DNA from 3 places in the Arthrobacter sp. P1_D4 genome. Region 3 is predicted to be linked to each of the others. Evidence: riboswitches for the same ligand, from Rfam matches in the RefSeq annotation. Region 3 holds a riboswitch; each other region holds the start of a gene.

Region 1 (4,882 bases), on a different contig from region 3:
CACCTTGTGCCCGCCGGGATGGACGCGGAGGAATACACGGAGCTGGTCTGCGGGCCGATGCTCACCGCAGTCCGGCCCTACGTCCGCTGGGCCGACGTCTTTTGCGAGCAGGGCGCGTTCAACGAGGACCAGTCCCGCCGGGTGCTCCTGGCCTGCAAGGCCGCCGGGCTGGGACTGCGCGTCCACGGCAACCAGCTCGGCGAGGGCCCCGGAGTCCGGCTGGCGGTGGAAGTCGGCGCCGCCAGCGTGGACCACGTGAACTACCTGTCGGCCGCGGACGTCGACGCCCTCGCCGCGAGCTGGTCCGGCTGGGACGCCGCCGGCGGCAGCGGCACCCCTGGATCCGGGCAGCGCGGCACGGTTGCCACCTGCCTGCCGGCCTGCGATCTTTCCACCCGGCAGCCGCTGGCCCCCGGCCGGGAGCTGCTCGACGCCGGTGTGCAGCTGGCGCTGGCCTCCAACTGCAACCCCGGCACGTCCTACACCAGCTCCATGGCGTTCTGCGTCACCACCGCCGTGCTGCAGATGCGGCTCAGCGTCCACGAGGCGGTGCGCGCCGCGACCTACGGCGGCGCGCTGGCCCTGGGCCGGGAGTCCGGGAACGACGCCGACGGCGCACGCGCGGTGGGCTCGATCGCCGTCGGGCACCGCGCGGACCTGCACCTGCTCAACGCCCCTTCCGCCACGCACCTGGCCTACCGGCCCGGCATCCCCCTGACGCACGCGGTGTGGCGCGCCGGTGTAGCGCAGCCGGTCCGTTAGCCCTAGAACATCATGGGCGGTGCGTCGAGGACGGTCTCGTCCACGCGCCTCTTCTCCCACTGCGTGAAGGGCTTGTCGAGCTCGTACTTGCCGTGCGAGGTGCGCAGTAGGGTTCGGACCTCGGCGTTCTCGGGGTTGTTCAGGGACTCGAAATATTCCACCGACCAGTGGAACCAGCGCATGCAGAACAGCCGCATGGTCAATCCGTGCGTCACGAACAGCGCGTTCGGGGCATAGCCGGGCCGGGACCAGTGCCGGTGCAGGGTTTCCATGAAGGAAGAAATCCTGTCATATACATCGGAACCGGACTCGCCCTCGCGGAAGCGGTAGAAGAAGTGCCCGTAGGCGTTGCGGAGCTCTTTCTGGTCCTCGATGTCGCCGGCGATCTGAAAGTTGGCCCAGTCCTGTTCGCGCAGCCGCGGTTCCTCGATCACCCGCTCCACGAGCGGGCCGAGATTCAGCGCCTCGAGGGTCTGGTAGGCGCGCAGGTAGGGGGAGACGTAGACGCACACCGGGCGGCCGTCCAGCTGGCGCCGGACCTCCTCCCCGGCCGCGGTGGCCTGCTCCAGGCCCAGCGCGGTCAACGGGATCCGGTAGTCCGGAACACGGTTGTAGATCGAGGTGTCGGCATTGGCGGCAGACTGGCCGTGCCGGATCATGATGATTTTCCGGGGCGCACTCATAATCCCCAAGCATAGGGCTCCTAAAAGCAGGTGCCGCAGGCAAAACCCCGTTCGGCCGGTACCACGCGGGCACCAGCAAACTATCGGCAAGTGCAGGCAAGATAGAACCATGTTGGTTCCCTCCCGCCGTCGGCTGCGGTTCGAAGTGTTGATTGTCCTGGGGTTGTCGCTCGGGCAGTCCGCGATCTATTCCCTGGTGCAGTTGCTGGACAAGATGACCACGGCGCCGCTGGCCCAGGGGACATCCACCCTGAACCGCTCACAGAGCGCACGCGAATACTTCGACCTCACCTACCAGTTGCTGGACATCATCTTCGCCCTGGTCCCGGTGGCCCTCGTGATCTATTTCCTCACCGAGCACTGGCCGGCCGGTGAGCGCGGAACCTCGGCGTTCCGAAGGATCGGCTTCGACTTCGCCCGGCCCGGCAAAGACCTCCTGCAGGGGCTCGGACTAGCTGCGCTCATCGGCATTCCGTCCCTGGGGCTCTACGCCGTCGGCCGGGCGCTGGGGATCACGACGGCGATCATCCCCAGCGCCCTGGACGCGTACTGGTGGACCGTGCCGGTGCTGGTCCTGTCCGCGATCCGGCACGCGGTGGTCGAGGAAGTGATTGTGGTGGCGTACCTGCTGGACCGGCTCGGGAAACTGGGCTGGAGCGTGCCGGCGGCCATCGCCGCCAGCGCCCTGCTCCGCGGCAGCTATCACCTGTACCAGGGGTTCGGGCCGTTCATCGGCAACGCGGTGATGGGCGTGGTCTTCGCGCTCGTCTACACGCGGACCAAACGGGTGATGCCGCTGGTGATCGCCCACGCCATCCTGGACACTGTGGCGTTCGTGGGGTTCAGCCTGTTCGGCAGGGCCGTGGGCCTGGGCTGATGGCGTTGCCCGTACAGCCGGCGCCATCGGCAGGCCTTAAATGATCTCGGCCGCCGTCTCCTAGGTGACAACGTTGGCACCTAAGAGATGGCGGCCGAAGCGTGGGGCAGGTGGAGCGTTAGATCGTGACCGCTCCGGAGGCGGTCTCGAAGGTGACAGAGAGGATGCCGGGAGTCCCGTGCGGCGCGATCCAGTTCACGGCGACGTCTTCCAGCGGCTTTTCAACCGGTTCGCCCAGCCACTCCGTGACGCGCGCGGCCGAACCGGCAATGGTCAGTGCGGACATCTTGACATCGCTCGCGTAGGCGTTGGACGGGTGCAACTCCGGGTCGCCCTCCCACTTGAGCATGTACGGCACCTGGGGGTCGGCGATGAGCCCCAGGATGCCGATCTGCTTCCAGATCAGTTCGCGGCCGTCGGGAAACTTCCGGTTGCCGTTGACGGCGGCGCGGCCGAGCCGCTCCTCGAACGGGGCCAGGTCGTCAACCTCGACGCACCAGCCCATCCAGCCGCCGCCGGCCTCGGAGCGTGCCCGGACGGCCTGGCCGAACGGGGCCTTGTCGGAGGCCGGGTGGTTCAGGACCTCCACGACTTCCAGGTACTTGTGTCCCGCGAGCGGGATAATCATGTTGCGTGTCCCGAAACGGGGGTGCACTCCACCCTTCACGGCTTCAACGCCGAGGGCAGACGCAATACGTTCAGTGGTGGCTGCCAAGCCATCGTGTTCACAGGCGTAAGAAACGTGATCCATGCGCATGCCATCATCTTGGCACTTTGTGATGGACCTCTCAGCTTAGGCTCCCCTAACCGTCATGGGACGTCCCGGGGCGCCGAACGCGGCGCCCCGGATGCTCCGTCACGGCAGCCCTCTTCATCTTCGTCACAAAGCTATCCAGGGCTCCGCCGCCATTCCTACACTGAAGCCAGGTCATGAGTGCCAGCGCACAGCCCCGGCTTGCTGGCCGGCAACCCTCGTATCGCGGTGGGGTGCCCCGGGTGAAGACCTGGCCGTCCGGCGCCCGCCGGAGGGCAAGCGCGGCGCCTGTTCCGGTTCGGGCCGAAAGCCCCGGCCGGTGCTGTGCCCAGTGACTCGAGGAGCACCAATGTCCAATGCCTGGTCCTTTGAAACCCGCCAGATCCACGCCGGCCAGGAGCCGGACAGCGCCACCGGCGCGCGTTCCCTGCCCATCTACCAGACGACGTCGTTCGTGTTCCCCAGCGCCGAAAGCGCCGCGAACCGCTTCGCGCTCGCCGAGCTCGCGCCCATCTACACCCGGATCGGCAACCCGACCCAGGACGCCGTCGAACAGCGCGTCGCCAGCCTGGAAGGAGGCCTCGCGGCGCTGCTGCTCAGCTCCGGCCAGGCCGCCGAGACGTTCGCGATCCTCAACATCGCCGAGGCCGGGGACCATGTGGTGGCCAGCCCCAGCCTCTACGGCGGAACCTACAACCTGCTCGCGCACACGCTGAAGAAGTTCGGCATCTCCGTGACCTTCGTGGCGGACCCGGACAACCTGGACCAGTGGCGGGACGCCGTCCAGCCCAACACCAAGCTGTTTTTCGGCGAAGTGGTCTCCAACCCCCGCCAGGACGTCCTGGACATCGAGGGCGTCTCCCGCGTGGCGCACGAGGCCGGCGTGCCGCTGGTGGTCGACAACACGCTCTCCACCCCCTACCTGATCCGGCCGATCGAGTGGGGCGCGGACATCGTGGTCCATTCGGCCACCAAGTACCTCGGCGGGCACGGCGCCGCAATCGCCGGCGTGATCGTGGACTCCGGCAACTTCGACTTCGGGAAAGACCCGGAGCGGTTCCCCGGCTTCAACACCCCGGACCCCACCTACAACGGCCTGGTTTACGCCCGCGACCTCGGAGCCGACGGCGCGCTGGGCGCGAACCTCTCCTACATCCTCAAGGCCCGGGTCCAGCTCCTGCGCGACCTCGGCTCCGCGGTGTCCCCGTTCAACGCCTTCCTCATCGCCCAGGGCATCGAAACGCTGAGCCTGCGCGTCGAGCGCCACGTGGCCAACGCCACGAAGGTGGCGCAATGGCTGGAGGGGCGGGACGACGTCGAATCGGTCGCCTACGCCGGGCTGCCGTCCAGCCCCTGGTACGAGCGCGGCCGCAAGTACGGGCCCAAGGGGACAGGCGCCGTCGTGGCGTTCAACATCGCCGGGGGAGCGGAGGCCGGCAAGCGGTTCGTCGATGCCCTCGAACTGCACTCGCACGTCGCGAACATCGGCGATGTCCGGTCGCTGGTGATCCATCCGGCGTCGACCACCCACAGCCAGCTCTCGCCCGAACAGCAGGTGATCGCCGGGGTGAATCCCGGGCTGGTGCGGCTTTCGGTGGGACTGGAGCATATTGACGACATCCTGGCGGACCTCGACGCCGGATTCCGCGCGGCCAAGACCGCCTAGACGGAAGCCCACGCGGAATTTCCCCACCTTGCTGGCATGACGCCGGGAATCGCCGGCACTTCGGCGCGACCCGCCGGTCACGGCTGTCAAAGGTGGGGAAACTGCGGTGCTGACGGGTCCGGCTGTCACATGGAAGTCAT
Region 2 (9,096 bases), on a different contig from region 3:
TCCAGGTGGCCGGTCAAGCCGATGGACCAACCGATGATGAAAGATCCGGCGACGTTGACCGTGAGCGTCGCCCAGGGCCAGTGCGGTCGGGAGCCCTGATGGTGCGCGAACCAGGAGTCGACGGCGAACCGCAGGAGTGCTCCCGCCACCCCGCAGGCCCCGACCACCAGCGCGGTCATCATTGGGCACCGCCGCGGAGGTCGGCGATCGCCTTGCCGGTTTTCCAGCCGGCCGCCGCGGCCCCGAGGCCCAGGACGAGCGAGAGCCCGAGGTAGGCCAGCCACGTGGCGTGGTAGCCGCCGCGGATCTGCTGGTCAATGGCGATCACCAGCGCCGAAAAGGTGGTGAAGGAACCCAGGAGGCCGGGGCCGATGCCGGCCCGCAGCCAGAAAGCCGTCTGTGGCCGCGCGATCCAGAGGGTGGTCAGGGTGGCCAGAACGAAACTCCCGGAGACATTGATCGCCAACGTGGTCCACGGCACCGCGCCGGCGCTTTCGGGAAAAATCAGGCCGGCGCCGAAACGCAGCTCGGTTCCGATCAGCCCGCCGACGGCGACGGCGGACCAGGCCTTCCAGCCCGGCACGCCGGGGCGCGGCACGGCCCGGCGCTCGTCCAGCGCACCCTTCACTCAGCTCTCCGTGACGCTGCAGCCGGCGTGCCCGGCATCGCTGTGGACCCAGAGGGCCGAGGCGACCTCGTCGGCGAAATCGAATTCGCGCGGTGCCGGGGCGGAACCGATCCGCACTACCATGGGGCCACCGAAGGGACGCCGGCCCACCACCTCCACTTCGGCGTCGAGGTCGATGTCCTCTGCGGCGAGATAGCGCAGGAGCTCCGGGTTGTCGTCGCTGATCCGGGTGATCCGGCCGGTGTGGCCGTCGTCGAGTTCGCTCAGGCGGTGGGCGGCGGGCATCAGCACCGAGCCGTCGGCTGCCGGGATGGGATCGCCGTGCGGGTCCCGGGTGGGGTTCCCCAGCTTGGCCGCCATGCGTTCAATAAAGGTGTCCGAGACGGCGTGCTCCAGGAGTTCGGCTTCGTCGTGGACCTCGTCCCAGCGGTATCCCAGCTCGCGGACGAGGAAAGTCTCGATCAGCCGGTGCCGCCGGACCATGGACAGGGCGAGCCGGACTCCATCGCTGGTGAGCGTGACGGCGCTGTAGGGCTTGTGGTCTACGAGGCCCTGGTCTTTGAGTTTGCGGACCATTTCCGACACCGAGGAGTTGGCGACGCCCAGGCGCTGCGCCAGCTGCGTGGAGGTGATGGGCTTGCGCTGCCACTCGGTGAACGAATAGATGACCTTGACGTAGTCCTCGATCGAGGAGGAGGGCGTACTGGTCTTCACAGACCTAAGCCTACCGTCAGCTGCCTCCGGAGAAAGTGAGCCACAGCAGGACCAGGTTAAGGGCCACGACGAGCACCACGCTGATGATGGCGGCGACTCGGAGGGCCGGGCCGTCGGCGAACCGGCCCATCAGGGCTTTGTTGCTGGTCAGCACCACCAGCGGGACCAGGACAAAGGGAATCCCGAAGCTGAGGACCACCTGGCTCAGGACGAGCGCCCAGGTGGGGTCGAAGCCCACCGCCAGCAGCACGACGGCGGGGATGAGGGTCACGACGCGCCGGGCCATGACGGGGATCCGGATCTTGAGCAGGCCCTGCATGATGGTGCCGCCGGCATAGCAGCCCACTGAGGTCGATGCCAGGCCGGAGGCGAGCAGCCCGACCGCGAAGATCACGCCGACGATCGGACCGAGATTGGCGGTGATGGCGGCGTGCGCGCCCTCGATCGTGTCCGTGCCTTCTTCGCCGCCGAGGGTGGAGGCGGCCAGGAGCAGCATGCCGATGTTGACCAGTCCGGCGATCGCGAGGGCGGCCACGACGTCGAACCGGGTGGCCCGGACCAGGCGCGCGATGGCCGCCGGGGGAACATGCAGGTGTTCGTCCGGCCGGTGCCGGTCCCGGGACAGGGCCGAGTGGACGTAGATGGCGTGCGGCATGACGGTGGCCCCGAGCATGCTGGCGGCCAACAGGACGGTGTCCGGTCCCTGGAAGCCGGGCATGAGCCCGGCCAGGGCGGCTCCCGGATCGGGCGGGCTGATGAAAAGCCCGGCCAGGAAGCCGACTGTGATGATGCCGAGCAGGAACATGATGATGAATTCAAACGGCCGCTGTTTCTGCCGGGCCTGGACCGCGAGCAGGAGCATCGACACGGCGCCGACAATCAGGGCGCCAAGGGGGAGGGGCAGGCCGAAAAGCAGGTACAGGGCGATTGCGCCGCCCACCACCTCCGCGAGATCGGTGGCGGCGGCGACAACTTCGGCCTGCACCCAGAAGGCGCGGCGCCAGAACGGCTTGAGCCGTTCACCAAGGATCTCCGGAAGGCTCTTGCCCGTGACGATCCCGAGCTTGGCGGACTGGTACTGGACGAGGACGGCCATGACGTTGGCGGCCACGAGGACCCACACCAGCAGGTAGCCGTACTGCGCTCCGGCGGTCAGGTTGGCGGCCACGTTTCCGGGGTCCACGTAGGCGATCGACGCCACGAAGGCCGGTCCCAACAGGCCGATCAGCGCCCTCCGGGCACCCGGGTGTTTGTAAGTGGGGGCGTCCTGCGCCGGTTGCCCGTGTCCCGTTAGCTCCAGCACTGCCAGCTCCTGTGATTGGCGCGTCGGCGTTGACGCGATGATCGGCGCCGGCCGGAAAACAGCCGGTGTCAAAGTTTCGTGTGCCTATAAGAAATTATTAGGCATACCGAAACAATAGGCCTGGCGGGCGCTGCGTGCAATCCGGGGGAATCCGGGGTGAGCGTGCATCAGGCCCGGAAGGCCCGCCACGTCTGGGTCAGGTAGGGCAGCCGGAGCACCTCGCCTGGGGTGTGCCCCAGGTGCTCGTGCAGGTACCAGGCGAGGTTGGCTGTGACCTTGGCCCGGGTGGAGTCCGATGCCGCGAGATAGTAGCTGCGGGACTTGGCCAGCTCCTGGATGTCCTCCGCCGTGACGGAATCCTCCCAGCGCGTCAGGTGGCTCTCCAGTCCGGTGAACTCGGGGCCCACGGCCGGACGGAAGTGTGGCTTGTGGACGTCCCCGGCGTGCATGATCCGGGAGAGCCGGTGCACCCAGGGCACGCTGGTGTCCAGCTGGTTCCAGATCAGGCCCAGCACGCCGTGCGGCCGCAGGATCCGGGCAATCTCGGCGCAGGCCAGGCCTGGGTCGCACCAGTGCCACGCCTGGGCAACCGTGACCAGGTCAAAGGACTCCGGCTCGAGACCGGTGTCCTCGGCGCTGCCCTCGATGGCGGTGACGTCCGGCAGGGTCCGGCGCAACTGCTCAAGCATGTCGGCAGAGGGGTCCACGGCCACCGTGGCCAGTCCGCGTTCTGCCAAAAGGGAAGTGAACTTCCCGGTGCCCGCGCCAATGTCCGCGGCGTCCCTGGCTCCCGCCCGGACCAGCCAGTCGGCCGACTCCTGCGGATAGCCGGGGCGGACGCGTTCATAGTGCTCGCCGCCGTCCTGGAAGCTTTGTCCGAGTTCCTGGCGCCGCTCGCTGTGCAGCTTCGGTCCGCTGTGGAGCCTGGGTCCGGCGCTTGCCACGTGCGATCTCCTTCGGGAAGGTCCTGCTTGTTACAGATACCTTTCGAATTTACCGCACCCGCGCCGGGCCCCGGTCCTGCGCTAGTCGAGGGTGCAGGGCGCAGCGCCGGCCGTGCCCGGGGTGTTCGGCGCCCAGTGGGGGTAGCTGCGGGTATCGTTGGCCGGCACCCAGCGCCCGGCGTCCACCACGTAATCCCAGCCGAGTCCGTTTTGCCGCAGCTGCTGCAGGCCGGCCAGCAGGCGTTCGGCGTCCTCCAGTCGTGAGCCGAGGCCGAAGCTGGCCCGCAGGGAGCCGGCGGGCAGGCCGAGCCGCTTGAGCAGCGGGTGGGCGCAGAAGCGGCCGTCGCGCAGGCCAATGCCGTGTTCGGCCGACAGGTAGGCGGCCACCAGTCCGGCGTCGTAGCCTGCCACGGAAAAGTTCACGACGCCGATCGTGCCGGTGTCCGGCTGATCGCCTCCAGTGGAAGAAGCGGAGGAAGAATCGGAAGCAGAATCGGCAAAGATCCGGTGCACGGTTACCCCTTCGATGCCCTGGAGGCCCTCGACGAGGAAGGACCGGATGGCGTCCTCGTGGGCCTGCCACTGCTCCGAGTCCAGGGCTGCAATGACCTGGGTGGCGCGGGCGAGGGCCGCCGCACCGAGGACGTTCGGCGAGCCGCCCTCGTGCCGGGCGGGTCCTGTGGTCCAGCTGACGGAGTCGAGCCGGGCATCGCGGACCGCGCCGCCGCCGGCCAGGTGCGGGGTGCCGGCGTCGAGCCAGTCCGTCCGCCCCACCAGCACGCCGGCGCCGAACGGGGCGTACAGCTTGTGCCCCGAGAAGGCGAGGTAATCGACGTCGTCCGCGGCGATATTGATCCGCCGGTGCGGGGCGAGCTGCGCGGCGTCGACAACGATCCTGGCGCCGTATTCGTGCGCCAGTGCGGCCAGGGTCCGGATCGGGAGGATCTCCCCGGTGACGTTGGAGGCGCCAGTGACGGCCAGCAGGCTGACGCCGCCGCGGGCGAGTTCGTCGCGCAGGCGGTCCACGGTGGCCGCGAGGGTGGCGGCGGCCACGACGCTGCGGTGCGGGACATTCTGCCAGGGCAGGAGGTTGGCGTGGTGTTCGATGTCGAGGTAGAGGACCTCGCCCGCGGGCCGCCCGTCGCGCAGCGGCAGGCAGCCGGCCAGCAGGTTCAGGGAATCGGTGGTGTTGCGCGTGAAGATCACGGAATCGCCGGGCCGGCCGCCCACGAAGTCCCGCACGATGTCCCGAGCGTTCTCGTAGACGGAGGTGCTGATCTGCGATGCGTAGCCGGCGCCACGGTGCACGCTTGCGTAGTACGGCAGGATTTCGTTCAGGTAGGCCGAGACCACGGACAGGGCCGGGGCAGAGGCGCCGTAGTCGAGGTTGGCGTAGCGCGCGTGGCCGCCGGTGATCAGCGGGGCCTGGATCTCGGCCCCGGTGACGGCTGCCAGCGGGCGGGCCGCGAGGGCAAGCCGTGCATGGAATTCAGGGGCAACGGGGAAAATGGCAGTTGTCATGGGACCTCACTCGAACAGGACCCCACACCGTGGGAATCCGCGCTTGCCGGGTCCGTTCCGGACCGGCCAGGTCGTCACCCGGGGCACCCCACCGCGACTGGAGGGTTGCCGGCCAGCAAACCGGGGTTTAGCGCTGGCACTCGTGACCTGCATCGAGCGTAGGACATCGGCGCAGCCGGGGAAAAGGCGGCCGCCGATTGTGAAGCGGATTATTACGGGCGCGGATCAGTTGTTCGGGTGGGCCTGGAAGAGGTCGTCGAGTCCGGGGTTGAGACGCTTGAGGACTTCCGAGTGCAGGATCGAATTGGTGGCCAGGGCGTTGCCGCCGAAGGGGCCGTCCTCGCCTTCGAGCGAGGTGAAGCGGCCGCCGGCCTCGGTCACGATCGGCACCAGGGCGGCCATGTCGTAGAGATTCAGCTCGGGTTCGCAGGCGATGTCCACGGCTCCCTCGGCCACGAGGCAGTACGACCAGAAGTCACCGTAGGCGCGGGTCCGCCACACTTCCTCGGTCAGGCCCAGGAACTCATCCAGGTTCCCGCGTTCCTTCCAGCCGCCAAGGCTGGAGTAGGACAGCGACGCGTCCTCGAGATTGGAGACGTTGGATACCTTCAACCGTGTGGCGGCGGCGAGCGAGCGGCCGGTGTAGGCGCCTGCACCCTTGGCGGCCCACCAGCGCTTGCCCAGTGCCGGCGCGCTGACGACGCCGACCACCGGCTCGCCCTCATCGACGAGGGCGATCAGGGTGGCCCAGACCGGGACGCCGCGGACAAAGTTCTTCGTGCCGTCGATCGGGTCGATGATCCACCGGCGGGAACCGTGGCCCGAGCTGCCGAACTCTTCGCCCAGGACCGCGTCACGCGGACGTGACCGGGAGAGCTGGCCGCGGATGGCCTCTTCCGCGGACTTGTCGGCATCGGTGACGGGTGTGAGGTCGGGCTTCGTCTCGATCCGAAGGTCGAGCGCCTTGAAGCGGCTCATGGTCTGGGAATCGACCGAATCTGCCAGTACATGGGCAAGGCGCAGGTCATCGTTGTAGCTCGAAGCTGGTTGGCTCATGGTTCCAAACTACCGTCAAACCCGGCTGCCGGGCGGGAGGCCGCGGCTCGGCGCCGCCGCCCCGTTGCCGGTCCGGCTAGGAAACGGTGCCCAGTTCCTTGGTTTCCTGCGCTTCCATCCGCGGGTCAGTGCCCAGCAGCCGGCGCAGGGACGCGAGCCTGGCCGGTCCCGAGGGCCCCGCGTGCCCGGCCGCAACCCACTTGTCGACCCCGCAGTTGACGGCGGTGGAGTCATGCTTGCAGCCGCGTTCGCAATCATCGGTGCCCGGTTCCAGGTCCGGGAAGGAACGCAGGATCCGGTCCGGGTCCACGTGGGCCAGGCCGAAGGACCGGATGCCGGGGGTGTCGATGATCCAGCTCCCGGCCGGGGCATCGTTGACTTTGAGCGCCAGTGCCGACGAGGACGTGTGGCGGCCGCGGCCGGTGACCGCGTTCACGCCTCCCGTGGCCCGCTCGGCCCCGGTCAGGGCGTTGACCATGGTTGACTTGCCGACGCCGGAGTGGCCCAGCATCACGGTGACCTTGCCGTCGAGGTAGTCGCGCAGCTGGGATACCGCGTCCTTGTCGAGCCGGGCGGAGAGCCCGTCGTCGGAGCGGGCGTCGATGCCGGAAGCGGCGGAGTCGGCGGTCTTGGAGATGATGACGGGGAAGTCGAGGTGCTGGTAGTTGGACAGCAGCTCGGCGGGATCCTTGACGTCGGCCTTGGTGACGAGCAGCAGCGGTTCGATGCCGGCGTCGTACGCGGCGACCAGTGCGCGGTCGATGAAACCGGTCCGCGGCTCGGGGTTGGCGGCGGCGACCACCACCACCAGCTGGTCGGCATTGGCCACGACGGCACGTTCGATCGGGTCCGTGTCGTCGGCGCTGCGGCGCAGCAGCGTCTTGCGGTCCTGGATCTTGACCAGCCGCGCCAGGGTGTCGGGCTCGCCGGTGACATCCCCGACCAGGGAGACGAAATCGCCGGCAACCACCGGGTTGCGGCGCAGCTCCCGGGCACGGGCCGCGATGATCTTGCGTTCGTCCGCGGTCCCCTCGCCGACGACGGCGGTGTAGCGGCCGCGGTCAACGGTGATGATGCGTCCGGTGACGGCGTCGTCGTAGCTGGGCCGGTCCTTGGTGCGGGGCCGTGTGCCCTTCTTGTTCGGCCGGATCCGGACGTCGGACTCGTCCCAGGAATCAGTGCTGCGTGCCACCGGCGGTGTCCTCATCTGCGGCGGGTCCCTGGGCCAGCATCGCTTCCCAGAGTTGCGGGAAATCGGGCATGGTCTTGGCCGTGGTTGCGATGTCCTCGACTTCCACGCCGGCTACGGCAAGGCCGAGGATGGCGCCGGCGGTTGCCATGCGGTGGTCCGCATAGCTGTGCACCACGCCGCCGTGCAGCGCGGCCGGGCGGATGATGAGGCCGTCGGAGGTTTCTTCGGCGTCGCCGCCGAGGCGGTTGATTTCGGCGACGAGGGCGGCGAGCCGGTCCGTTTCATGGCCGCGGAGGTGGGCGATACCGCCCAGCCGTGAGGGGCCGGTGGCGAGGGCGCACAGCGCGGCTACGGTGGGGGCGAGTTCGCTGGTCTCGTCGAAGTCGCCGCCCTTGATCTCCGGCCCTCCGCTGACGGTCAGTGTGCCGCCGTCAACCGTCACCGTGGCGCCCATAGCGGTCAGGATTCCGCGCCAGAGATCACCCACCTGGGTGGTTTCCGCGGGCCAGTTCGGGATCCGCACGGTGCCGCCGGTGGCCAGGGCCGCCGCGAGGAAGGGTCCGGCGTTCGAGAGGTCCTGCTCGATCCGGACGTCGAAGGAGCGGATCGGGCCGGGGGAGACAACCCAGTGGTTCGGCACCGAGTCGTCGACCGCCACGCCCACACCGCGCAGAACGGCCACGGTCATGTTGATGTGGTCCAGGCTCGGCACGGGCTTGCCGACGTGTTCGCTGCTTTGATGTTCGAGGTGGAGTCCCTCGGTGAAGCGCGCCCCGGCCAGCAGCAGGGCGGAGACAAACTGGGACGAAGCGCTGGCATCAATGACCAGGTGGCCGCCGCGCACTTCACCAGAGCCGTGCACCGTGAACGGCAACGACGACGCCGGACCGCCGTCGGGTGCGGTGACTGCCACACCCAGGCCGGCGAGAGCCTCGATCATGGTGCCCATGGGGCGTTTGCGGGCATGCGGGTCGCCGTCGAAACGGGACTCACCGCGGCGCAACGCGGCCACCGGCGGCACAAAGCGCATGACTGTACCGGCCAGGCCGCAGTCGATCGCCGTGTCCGCCGACACGGTATCCATGCTGATCGGGACGATTTCCAGGTCGGGGCCGAAGGCGCCGTCGCCGGGCACTTCCGTGACGGTGGCCCCCAACTGCCGCAGGGCCTCAATCATCAGCGCGGAATCCCGGGAGTGCAGGGGAGCGCGCAGCCGGGAAGGTCCGTCCGCGAGGGCGGCGAGCACGAGGTACCGGTTGGTCAGTGACTTGGATCCGGGAACGGTGACAGTGGCATCGACCGGCCGTGCTGCGAAGGGGGCGGGCCAGTGCGTACCGGCGTCGGCTGCATGGGGACCGGCTGCGTGGGGGCCGGCAGGGTGGGACGGGGCAGCTGCAGAGGGGGTGGTGCCAGTCATTACCGTCTTAGGCCCCGGCAGAGTGGTCTGCGGCCTTGCGGACGACTTTGTCGGCCTTCTTCAGCTGCTTGTTGGTGGTCTTGCGGGCATCGGCGGCGAGGTGTCCGGCGCTCTTCCTGGCATCGGCGGCCAGGTGCCCGGCGCGCCAGGCCAGGCTGGGCTTGCCGGCGGTATCGACCGCGGCGAGGAGCACGCCGCCGGTGAGGGAGACGTTTTTCAGGAGCTGTTTGCGGCGGGCGTCGCGGGCTTCCTTCGAGGAGATGTCCGCGCTGCGCCATTCGACGTAGCCGTTCAGGAGCGAAATGACGGCGAGCAGGGTGG
Region 3 (9,096 bases):
GCCTGGTCCAGGTCCCAGAGGATGTCATCGATGTCCTCGAGGCCCACGGAGATGCGGACAAGGTCCTCGGGGACACCTGCCGACTCGAGCTGTTCGGGGCTCAGTTGCTGGTGGGTGGTGGACCCGGGGTGGATGACCAGGGTCCGGGAGTCGCCCACATTGGCCAGGTGTGAGGCCAGCTGCAGGGACTCGATGAACTTCTGCCCCGCGGTCCGGCCGCCCTTGACGCCGAAGGAGAACACCGAGCCCGGACCCAGCGGCAGGTACTTCTGCGCCCGCTCGAAGTGCGGGTGCGAGGGCAGTCCGGAGAAGTTCACGTAGGCCACGCGCTCGTCCGCTTCCAGCCATTCGGCCACGGCCTGGGCGTTCTTCAGGTGCTCGTCGAGGCGCTGGGGGAGCGTTTCCACGCCCTGCAGCAGCTGGAACGCCGACTGCGGGGACAGCGCCGGTCCGATGTCGCGCAACTGTTCGCAGCGCAGCTTAGTGAGGAACCCGTACTCGCCGAAGTTCCCCCACCAGGAGACGTTGCCGTAGGAGGCCACGGGCTCGGTCATGGTCGGGAAGTTGCCGTTGCCCCAGTCGAAGCGGCCGCTTTCGACGATCACGCCGCCGAGGGTGGTGCCGTGGCCGCCGAGGAACTTGGTGGCGGAGTGGATCACGATGTCCGCCCCGTGCTCGATCGGCCGCACGAGGTAGGGCGTGCTCAGGGTGGCGTCGACGACGAGCGGGACGCCGGCGTCGTGCGCCACCTTCGCGAGGGCCGCAAGGTCCTGGACCTCCGAGGACGGGTTGGCCACCACCTCCACGAAGATCGCCTTGGTGTTCCCGCGCACCGCGGCAGCGTAGTCCGCCGGATCGGTGCCGGCGACGAATGTGGTGTCCACGCCGAAGCGGCGCAGTGTGACGTCCAGCTGGGTCACCGTGCCGCCGTAGAGCTGGGAGGCGGCCACGATGTGGTCCCCGGCCTGGGTCAGCGCGGCAAAGGTGATGAACTCCGCCGCCATCCCCGACGACGTCGCCACGGCGCCGATTCCGCCCTCCAGGGACGCGATGCGCTCCTCGAACGCGGCCACGGTGGGGTTGCCGATCCGGGAATAGATGTTGCCGTATTTCTGCAGCGCGAAGAGGTTCGCGGCGTCCTGGGTGTCCTTGAACACGAAGGAGGTGGTCTGGTAGATCGGCACGGCGCGGGCGCCGTGCTCGGCGTCGGGGGTGCCGCCGGCGTGCAGCGCACGGGTGCGGAAACCGAACTTGCGGTCGGCCATTAGGCAGCCACCTCAACGTTTGCCACCGGGGTCCGGGACAGGTCCAGTTCGGTGCCGTTCTTCCGGGCCAGATCCGCCTCGAGTTCGCGGACGATCGGCAGGATGTCCTGGCCGAACGCGGCGACTTCCTCCTGGAAGTGCAGGTAGCCGGTCAGGAACAGGTTCACGCCGATCTTCTTGTACGCCACGATCCGCTCGGCGATCTGCTCCGGGGTGCCGATCAGCTGCGTCTTGAAGCCGTCGTTGTACTGGACCAGGTCCTCGAAGCTCGAGTCGGCCCACATGCCCTTGCCGTCCTTGGTGGACGCCCCGGCTTCCTGGACGGCGGCGCGGAACCCCTCCACGGCGGGCTTGTGCGCCTTCTCGACGATCTCGCGGAGGGTGTCGCGGGCTTCCTTCTCGGATTCCCGGGCGATCACGAAGCCGTTCAGGCCAAACTTGGGGGAGGGGAGGGCACCTTCCGGGCCGCGACCGGCGGCACCTGACGCCGCCACCACACCGGCGATGTTCTCCTTGAACCCGTCGAGGTCCTTGCCGTTGGAGAAGTACCAGTCAGCCACCCGTCCGGCGGTGGCCTGCGCGGCCGTGGAGTTGCCGCCGAAGAAGATCTCCGGGTGCGCCCGGTCCGGCACGTCCACCGGTGCCGGGTTCAGGGTGAAGTCGGTGATGTTGTAGTACTTGCCGGACTGGCTGTAGTCCTGCTCGGTCCAGAGCCCGCGGAGGACCTTGATGAATTCCTCGGTGCGGACGTAGCGCTCGTCGTGTTCGAGCCATTCGAGGCCGAAGTTGGTGAATTCGTCCTTGAGCCAGCCGGAGACGATGTTCACGGCGGCGCGGCCGTTGGAGATGTGGTCCGCGGTGATGATGTACTTCGCCAGCACGCCGGGGTGCCACATGCCCGGATGGACGGCGGAGATCACCTTGAGGCGCTCGGTGGCGGCCAGCAGCGCCAGGCTGAACGAGGTGGCCTCGTGCTGCTTGTCCGCGCCGTAGGAGGCGGCGTACCGGGTCTGGGTCAGGGCGTATTCGAAACCGGAGTTCTCCGCGATCCTGGCCAGCTTCTTGTTGTATTCGAAGTCCCAGCCGGTGCGCTGTTCGATGGTGGACACCACCAGGCCGCCGGAGACGTTGGGGACCCAGTAGGCGAACTTGAGCGGTTCGGACAGACGGGCGACGTTGCTGATCTCAGTCATGGGTGTTCCTTTACTTCCGGGTGGGGCTTGCTGTTGCCAGGAATTCCGCGGCGCGGTCGCGCAGCACATCCTGGATGCCCGCGATGGATGGTTCGTTCTGCAGCGAGGTGGTGTCGCCGAGCGTTGTGCCTTCGAACAGCTGGGTCAGCAGCCGGCGCATGATCTTGCCGCTGCGGGTTTTCGGCACGTCGGGAACGACGACGACGTCCCGCGGCTTGGCGATCGGCCCGATCTGCTTCGCGACGTGCGCCTTCAGCACACCCTGGATGTCGGGGGTGGCCGCCGAATCCTTCAGCACCACGAACGCGACGATCGCGTGGCCGGTCTTCGGGTCCGCGACCGGGCAGACGCCGGCCTCCACCACGTCCGGGTGGGTGACGAGCGCCGATTCGACCTCGATGGTGGAGAGCAGGTGTCCGGAGACGTTGAGGGTGTCGTCCACCCGCCCGAGGATCCAGATGTCGCCGTCGTCGTCATACTTGGCGCCGTCACCGGCGAGGAACCAGCCCTGCTCGGCGTATTGGCGCCAGTACGAATCGAAGTAGCGGCGCGGGTTGCCCCAGACCGTCCGGGCGATCGCCGGGCCGGGGGAGTCCACCACGATGAAACCCTGGACGCCGGGCGGCACCGTATTGCCGGCGTCGTCCACGATGCGCGTGCTGACGCCGGGCAGCGGGCGGGCCGCGCAGCCGGGCTTGAACGCGGCGTCCGTCGGTGCCGGGGAGAGGATGGTGGCGCCGGTTTCGGACTGCCACCACGTGTCCACCACGGGGGCGGTGCCGGCGCCGATATTGGTCCGGAACCAGCGCCAGGCCTCGGGGTTGATGGCCTCGCCCACCGTGCCGAGGAGACGGATGGAGGAGAGGTCGTACGTGTCCGGGACGCCGTCCGGGAACCAGCCCATGAGGGAGCGGACCAGGGTGGGCGCGGTGTAATACTGCGTGACCCCGTACCGTTCGATGATCTCAAAGTGCCGGCCCGGGTGCGGGGTGTTGGGCGTGCCCTCGAAGATGACCTGCGTGGCGCCGTTGGAGAGCGGGCCGTAGAGCTCGTAGGTGTGCGCGGTGACCCAGGCGAGGTCGGCCGTGCACCAGTGCACGTCCTTCTCCCGCAGCGCAGGGTCGGGGTTGCTGAACAGGTGCTCGAAGCTCCATGACGCCTGTGTGAGGTACCCGCCGGAGGTGTGGACCAGGCCCTTGGGCTTGCCGGTGGTGCCGGAGGTGTACATGATGAACAGCGGCGTCTCGGCGTCGAACGCCTCGGCTTCGTGAGTCTCGGAGGCCCGCCCGACGGCGTCGTGCCACCACACGTCGCGGCCGGCGGTCATCGGGACGGTGTCCAGCTCGTCCGCGGGAGTGGTCCGGTTGACCACCAGGACGTGTTCGATGGCGTTGTCGCCGGCGACGGCGGCGTCCGCGTTGTCCTTGACCGGCACGGCGGTGCCGCGGCGGAACTGGCCGTCGGTGGTGACCAGGAGCTTGGCGCCGGTGTCCTCCACCCGGAACTTCAGGGCCTCGGCGGAGAACCCGCCGAAGACCAAGGAATGGATCGCGCCGATCCGGGCCACTGCGAGGGTGATGATCACGGTTTCGGGGATGACGGGGAGGTAGATGACCACCCGGTCGCCCTTGGTGATACCGAGATCCAGGAGGGCATTGGCGGCTTTGGAAACCTCGCGCTGGAGTTCGGCGTAGGTGACGGCGCGGCGGTCGCCGGGCTCGCCCTCAAAGTGCAGGGCCACCTTGTCTCCACGCCCCGCCGCTACGTGGCGGTCGACGCAGTTGTAGGCGACATTGAGCCTGCCCCCTTCGAACCAGGTGATCTGCGGTCCGGTGCCGGCCACGACGTCGGCAGGGACCCGGCGGTGCGCGGTGTGCCAGGGCTTGGTTTGCTCCGTTGCGCCGCCAGGCAGGTCCGCCCAGTCGAGGCGGAGAGCCTGGGTTTCCCAGAACGCAACCGTCTCTGCCTGGACAGTACCCGCGGTCGCGGCGGCGCCGTGCCGGGGAGGGTGGTCTCCGGAGGTGGTGCTGCGGTGACGCGCCGGCCCGTCGGCGGGGACGCCGTGCACTGCGCCGTCCGTGGGCTCGTTCAGGGACCATCCCGAAGAGCCGCGAGAGGAGCCGGGCGCGTCACGCAGCCCTGCTTCGTTCGCCGTCGCGTCCGAAGTGGTTTGTGGGAATGCCTCGGACGCAGTCCGGGCAAAGGTGGGCAGAGCGGAAGAATTCTCAGGGGTCATTGCTGCACTCCATCGGTCCTGGCAGTAGCACCCCTTGGTTGCTCCGGCGCCCTCGAATATCACCGAAGGAGGGCGGAGCGGTTGCGTGGGAATGGTCGTCTCACGTCACCGGGGGGTTGCTGCGGCGTCATCGATCCAGGTCTCTCGGCCGCTCGGGATGGTCACTACCTACTAGAACTTCAGATGCACGATTCCGCAAAATCGGCGTGCGGGAGCGCCGTAATATTCGTTCACCCGGCATGCGTCCGGCCCAAATCATTCATTTATTCGGCAATTGTCCGGAAAGGTCGCAGGAGTATGGTTGATGCATGGCCCATGTTAACGATCCGGCAGTCATTGACCGCCTCATGCGAACCAAAGGCACGTGGGCGGTGGTCGGCCTCACCACCAACGAATGGCGCTCGGCGTATGAGGTCTCCCTCTATGTCCGGGACCGGATGGGCATGGAAATCATCCCGGTCAACCTGCCCGGCGACGACGTCCACGGCGAGAAGGGGTACCGTTCCCTGACTGACATCCCGGCGGAGAAGCACCCGATCGACGTCGTGGACTGCTTCGTCAACTCCCACAGGGTGGGCGCAGTCATAGACGAGGCCATCGCGGTAGGTGCCAAGGCCGTCTGGCTGCAGCTGGGCGTCTTCGATGACGCCGCGACGGACCGCGCGAAGGCCGCCGGGCTGGACGTCGTCGTGAACGCGTGCCCCGCCCGCGAAGGCTGGCGCGTGGGCATCTGACGGCCCGGGAATGACGATCAACAGATCGGGAAGAGTCGGTTACAAAATGTGACCGGCTTTTTCCGTATCCGGCCTCATGCCGTGTGAGATGGACTCGTAACCATCCCGAGCGGCTGAGAGATCTGGCTCCGTGACGCCGCAGCAACCCCCTCCTTTGAGGACGGTGCTACCGCCAGGACCGATGGAGAACCACTGTGTTCTGAGGCTCCCCGGCTTCGCTCAGCGCTGCCCGGAAGCCAGGACCCAGGGCTTTCCTCGGGCGAGCCCGGAGGAAATCATGAACACGCAGACAGCGGCAGCGCCGCGGCCCCGAGCAGGTGGGGGCCTGTGATCGAGATCCAGAACGTCAGCACGTCATTCGCCTCGGCCGCGGGACCTTTCACGGCCGTCGATGACGTCAGCCTGCACATCAGGCGGGGCACCATCCAGGGCATCATCGGGTTCTCCGGCGCCGGCAAATCCACGCTGCTGCGCAACATCAACCTCCTCGAGCGCCCGACGTCGGGCCGCGTCCTGGTGGACGGCGTGGACCTGGTGACCCTGTCCGACGCCGAGCTGCGGACCAAGCGGCACGACATCGGCATGATTTTCCAGCACTTCAATCTCCTCAACAACCTCACAGCCCAGGAAAATGTGGAGCTGTCCCTGAAGTTCGCCGGCGTGGGGAAGGCGGAACGCCGGCGGCGGGCCGCCGAAACCCTGGAAATCGTGGACCTCGCCGACAAAGCGGGAACGTATCCGGCCAAACTCTCCGGGGGCCAGAAACAGCGGGTGGCGATCGCCCGCGCCCTCGCCACCGGGCCCAAAGTGCTGCTCTGCGACGAGCCGACGTCGGCCGTGGATCCCCGGACGACGTCATCGGTCCTGCAGTACCTGGCCGACGTCAACGCCGAATTCGGCATCACAATCGTGGTGGTCACCCACGAGATGAATGTCATCAAGGCCATCGCGGACAACGTCGCGGTCATGGAAGAAGGCCGGGTCGTGGAGCAGTTCGACCTCGCCGAACTCCAACGCCCCGGCTTCCACCCGGCGACGTCGATCGGCCGCTACCTGGTCTCCGATGAGATCCAGCTGGACCGCTCCGGGAGGGGCGCCCACACCACAGCCGCGTCGGAGGGCCTGATCAATGTTTGACCGCATCCTGGAAGTCCTGCCCGAAATCGGCGTCGCCATGGGGCAGACCCTCACCATGCTGCTGGTGGCCATCCCGCTGGCGGTGCTGCTCGGGACACCGCTGGGTGTCCTGCTCTACACCATCGGTCCCAACGGGCTCAAGCACAGGCCAAAGCTGCACCGGGTCCTGGACGGGCTGGTCAACCTGCTCCGCTCGTTCCCGTTCCTGATCCTGCTGATCGCAATCATTCCCGTGACTAGGTTCATTGTCGGCACGACCATCGGCACGGCCGCCGTCATTGTCCCGCTGACCCTCAACGCCATTCCGTATTTCGCCCGCTTCGTGGAACAGAACCTGAGCCAGCTCGGCGGCGGAGTGGTCGAAGCGGCACGGTCCATGGGCGCCAGCCGGTCCCAGATCGTCCGGGACGTCCTGATTGTGGAGGCGAAGCCCGGACTCGTCAGCTCCATCACCATCATGACCGTCAGCTTCATCTCCTACTCGGCGATGGCCGGCCTGGTGGGCGGCGGCGGAATCGGCGACTTCGCCATCCGGTACGGCTATTACCGCTACGAGACACCGCTCATGATCACCGCCATAGTCCTGATGATCCTGCTGGTCACCATCGTTCAGCTGGGCGGATCCTATGTTGCCCGGCGCCTGGACAAGCGCCTCTGAGCGCCGGCAGCACCATCGTCCCACCTCCCACAGCGGAAAGCACCCCATGACTTCAACACCCAGTACCCGTTTCGACGGACCCCGCCCCCGCCTGCTGATCAGCGCCTTCGTGATGAACACGTCCAGCCACATCATGGGCGGCCAGTGGCGGCGCCCGGAAGCCCAGCAGCACCGGTTCAACGAACTCCAGCTCTGGATCGACCTGGCCCGCCAGCTCGAAGACGCCAAGTTTGACGCGATCTTCTTCGCCGACGTCGTCGGTCTCTACGGCGACTACGACGGCGGGTGGGCATCGCTGCTGAAAAAGGGCCTGCAGGTGCCGTCCAACGACCCCCTTATCCTGCTCTCCGCGCTCGCGACCGGAACGCGGGAGATCGGACTGGCCGCGACGTCGTCGGTGATTCAGAGCCACCCGTTCCAGTTCGCCCGGCAGATGTCCACCCTGGATCACATCAGCGACGGCCGGGTGGCCTGGAACATCGTCACCAGCGTGCTGGAAAACGCGCACCGGAACTTCAACGCCACCGAGCTGACCAGGCATGACGAACGCTACGACTGGGCGGACGAATACGTCGAGGCCGCCTACAAATTGTGGGAAGGATCCTGGGAGGACGACGCGCTGCTCCGGGACAAGGCGACCGGAGTCCACGCGGACCCGGAGAAAGTCAGCAAGATCTACCACCGCGGACCCCGGTACTCGATCGACGGACCCCACCTCGCGGCCCCTTCGCCGCAACGCACCCCGGTGCTTTTCCAGGCCGGGAGCTCCGGCCGCGGCCAGCAGTTCTGCGCCGCCAACGCCGAGGCCACCTTCACCCTCGCGCCGAGCACCGAGGTGGCCGCGAAGTACACCGCGGCAGTCCGGGAACAGGCCGTTGCCGCCGGCCGCCATCCGGATGACGTGAAGTTCCTCCAGGGCATGCACTTCGTGGTGGGCGGCACCGAAGCCGAGGCGCACCGCAAGGCCGATGAGCTCGAGGACAGCCTGGACATTGAGGCCCTGCTGGCCCACGTGGGCGGCGGGTTCGGCGTCGACCTCGGCGGCCTGCCGCTGGACACCCCGCTCGGGGACCTTGAAACGGAAGGCAGCCAGGGACATCTCACGGCCATCCGCGCCTCCGTCCGCGGCGGCAACCCCACCCTCCGCGACATTGCGCTCTACCGCAGCCGGGCCAACCGGGTGGTGGGAACGCCGGACCAGATTGCCGACCGTCTCGAGCAGTGGCAGGACGCCGGAATCGACGGCATCAACATCATCAACCAGACCATCCCCGGCTCCTACACGGACTTCATCGACGGGGTGCTGCCGGAACTGCGCAGCCGCGGCCTCGCCCAGACCGGCTACGCGCCGGGAACCCTGCGCGAGAAGCTCTTCGGCGCCGGGCCGCGGCTCAACGGACGCCACCCCGCCGCGGCCTTCCGGGGAGCCTTCACCGAATTCTCCGCGGCGGCCGAAAACCAGCCCGCCAGCGTTACCGCCCAGTCATAGCTCAGCGCGAACCACCACAAAGGACCAAGACCATGCAGCGTAGAAATTTCCTCAAATATGCCCTCGCCGGCGCCGGTGCGGTCTCCGCCGCGGCACTGACCGGCTGCGGCCTCACCAACCCCGGCGGTGCCGGCGCCAGCGGCGGCAAGACGATCAAGATTATCGTCACCGAGTCCGCCCCGTACCAGGAACCGACCAAGCTGGCCCAGAAGCTGCTCGCGGCCCAGGGCTGGACCCTGGAGCCCACGTACGTCACGGACATCATCCAGCCCAACCTGGCCGTGGCCAACGGCGAATTCGACGCCAACTTCTTCCAGCACAACGCCTACCTGAAACAGTTCAACCAGGACAAGGGCCTGGAGAACGTGGGACTGTTCTACGTCT

Evidence for each region. A riboswitch is a leader RNA that binds a small molecule or an ion and turns the genes downstream of it on or off. The one in region 3 is predicted to bind S-adenosylmethionine.
Region 1: linked by a shared signal. The riboswitch ahead of AC1D0A_RS09125 (bifunctional o-acetylhomoserine/o-acetylserine sulfhydrylase) and the one ahead of AC1D0A_RS13430 (methionine ABC transporter ATP-binding protein) in region 3 are both predicted to bind S-adenosylmethionine.
Region 2: linked by a shared signal. The riboswitch ahead of AC1D0A_RS17900 (aminotransferase class V-fold PLP-dependent enzyme) and the one ahead of AC1D0A_RS13430 (methionine ABC transporter ATP-binding protein) in region 3 are both predicted to bind S-adenosylmethionine.

The regions. Positions count from the first base shown of each region.
Region 1 is NZ_JBFUAU010000008.1:94,910-99,791, forward strand. It holds gene AC1D0A_RS09105 (amidohydrolase family protein) at 1-762, shown strand, start outside; gene AC1D0A_RS09110 (histidine phosphatase family protein) at 765-1,445, opposite strand; gene AC1D0A_RS09115 (CPBP family intramembrane glutamic endopeptidase) at 1,555-2,322, shown strand; gene AC1D0A_RS09120 (VOC family protein) at 2,441-3,079, opposite strand; SAM riboswitch class IV at 3,249-3,364, shown strand; gene AC1D0A_RS09125 (bifunctional o-acetylhomoserine/o-acetylserine sulfhydrylase) at 3,426-4,742, shown strand.
Region 2 is NZ_JBFUAU010000018.1:95,172-104,267, forward strand. It holds gene AC1D0A_RS17875 (fluoride efflux transporter FluC) at 1-179, opposite strand, end outside; gene AC1D0A_RS17880 (fluoride efflux transporter FluC) at 179-628, opposite strand; gene AC1D0A_RS17885 (metal-dependent transcriptional regulator) at 629-1,342, opposite strand; gene AC1D0A_RS17890 (Nramp family divalent metal transporter) at 1,359-2,645, opposite strand; gene AC1D0A_RS17895 (class I SAM-dependent methyltransferase) at 2,813-3,589, opposite strand; gene AC1D0A_RS17900 (aminotransferase class V-fold PLP-dependent enzyme) at 3,671-5,110, opposite strand; SAM riboswitch class IV at 5,145-5,258, opposite strand; gene hisN (histidinol-phosphatase) at 5,336-6,166, opposite strand; gene rsgA (ribosome small subunit-dependent GTPase A) at 6,243-7,358, opposite strand; gene aroA (3-phosphoshikimate 1-carboxyvinyltransferase) at 7,342-8,775, opposite strand; gene AC1D0A_RS17920 (DoxX family protein) at 8,783-9,096, opposite strand, start outside.
Region 3 is NZ_JBFUAU010000013.1:2,538-11,633, forward strand. It holds gene AC1D0A_RS13410 (O-acetylhomoserine aminocarboxypropyltransferase/cysteine synthase family protein) at 1-1,265, opposite strand, end outside; gene sfnG (dimethylsulfone monooxygenase SfnG) at 1,265-2,458, opposite strand; gene acs (acetate--CoA ligase) at 2,469-4,694, opposite strand; gene AC1D0A_RS13425 (CoA-binding protein) at 5,003-5,428, shown strand; SAM riboswitch class I at 5,526-5,616, shown strand; gene AC1D0A_RS13430 (methionine ABC transporter ATP-binding protein) at 5,756-6,565, shown strand; gene AC1D0A_RS13435 (methionine ABC transporter permease) at 6,558-7,223, shown strand; gene AC1D0A_RS13440 (LLM class flavin-dependent oxidoreductase) at 7,270-8,712, shown strand; gene AC1D0A_RS13445 (MetQ/NlpA family ABC transporter substrate-binding protein) at 8,745-9,096, shown strand, end outside.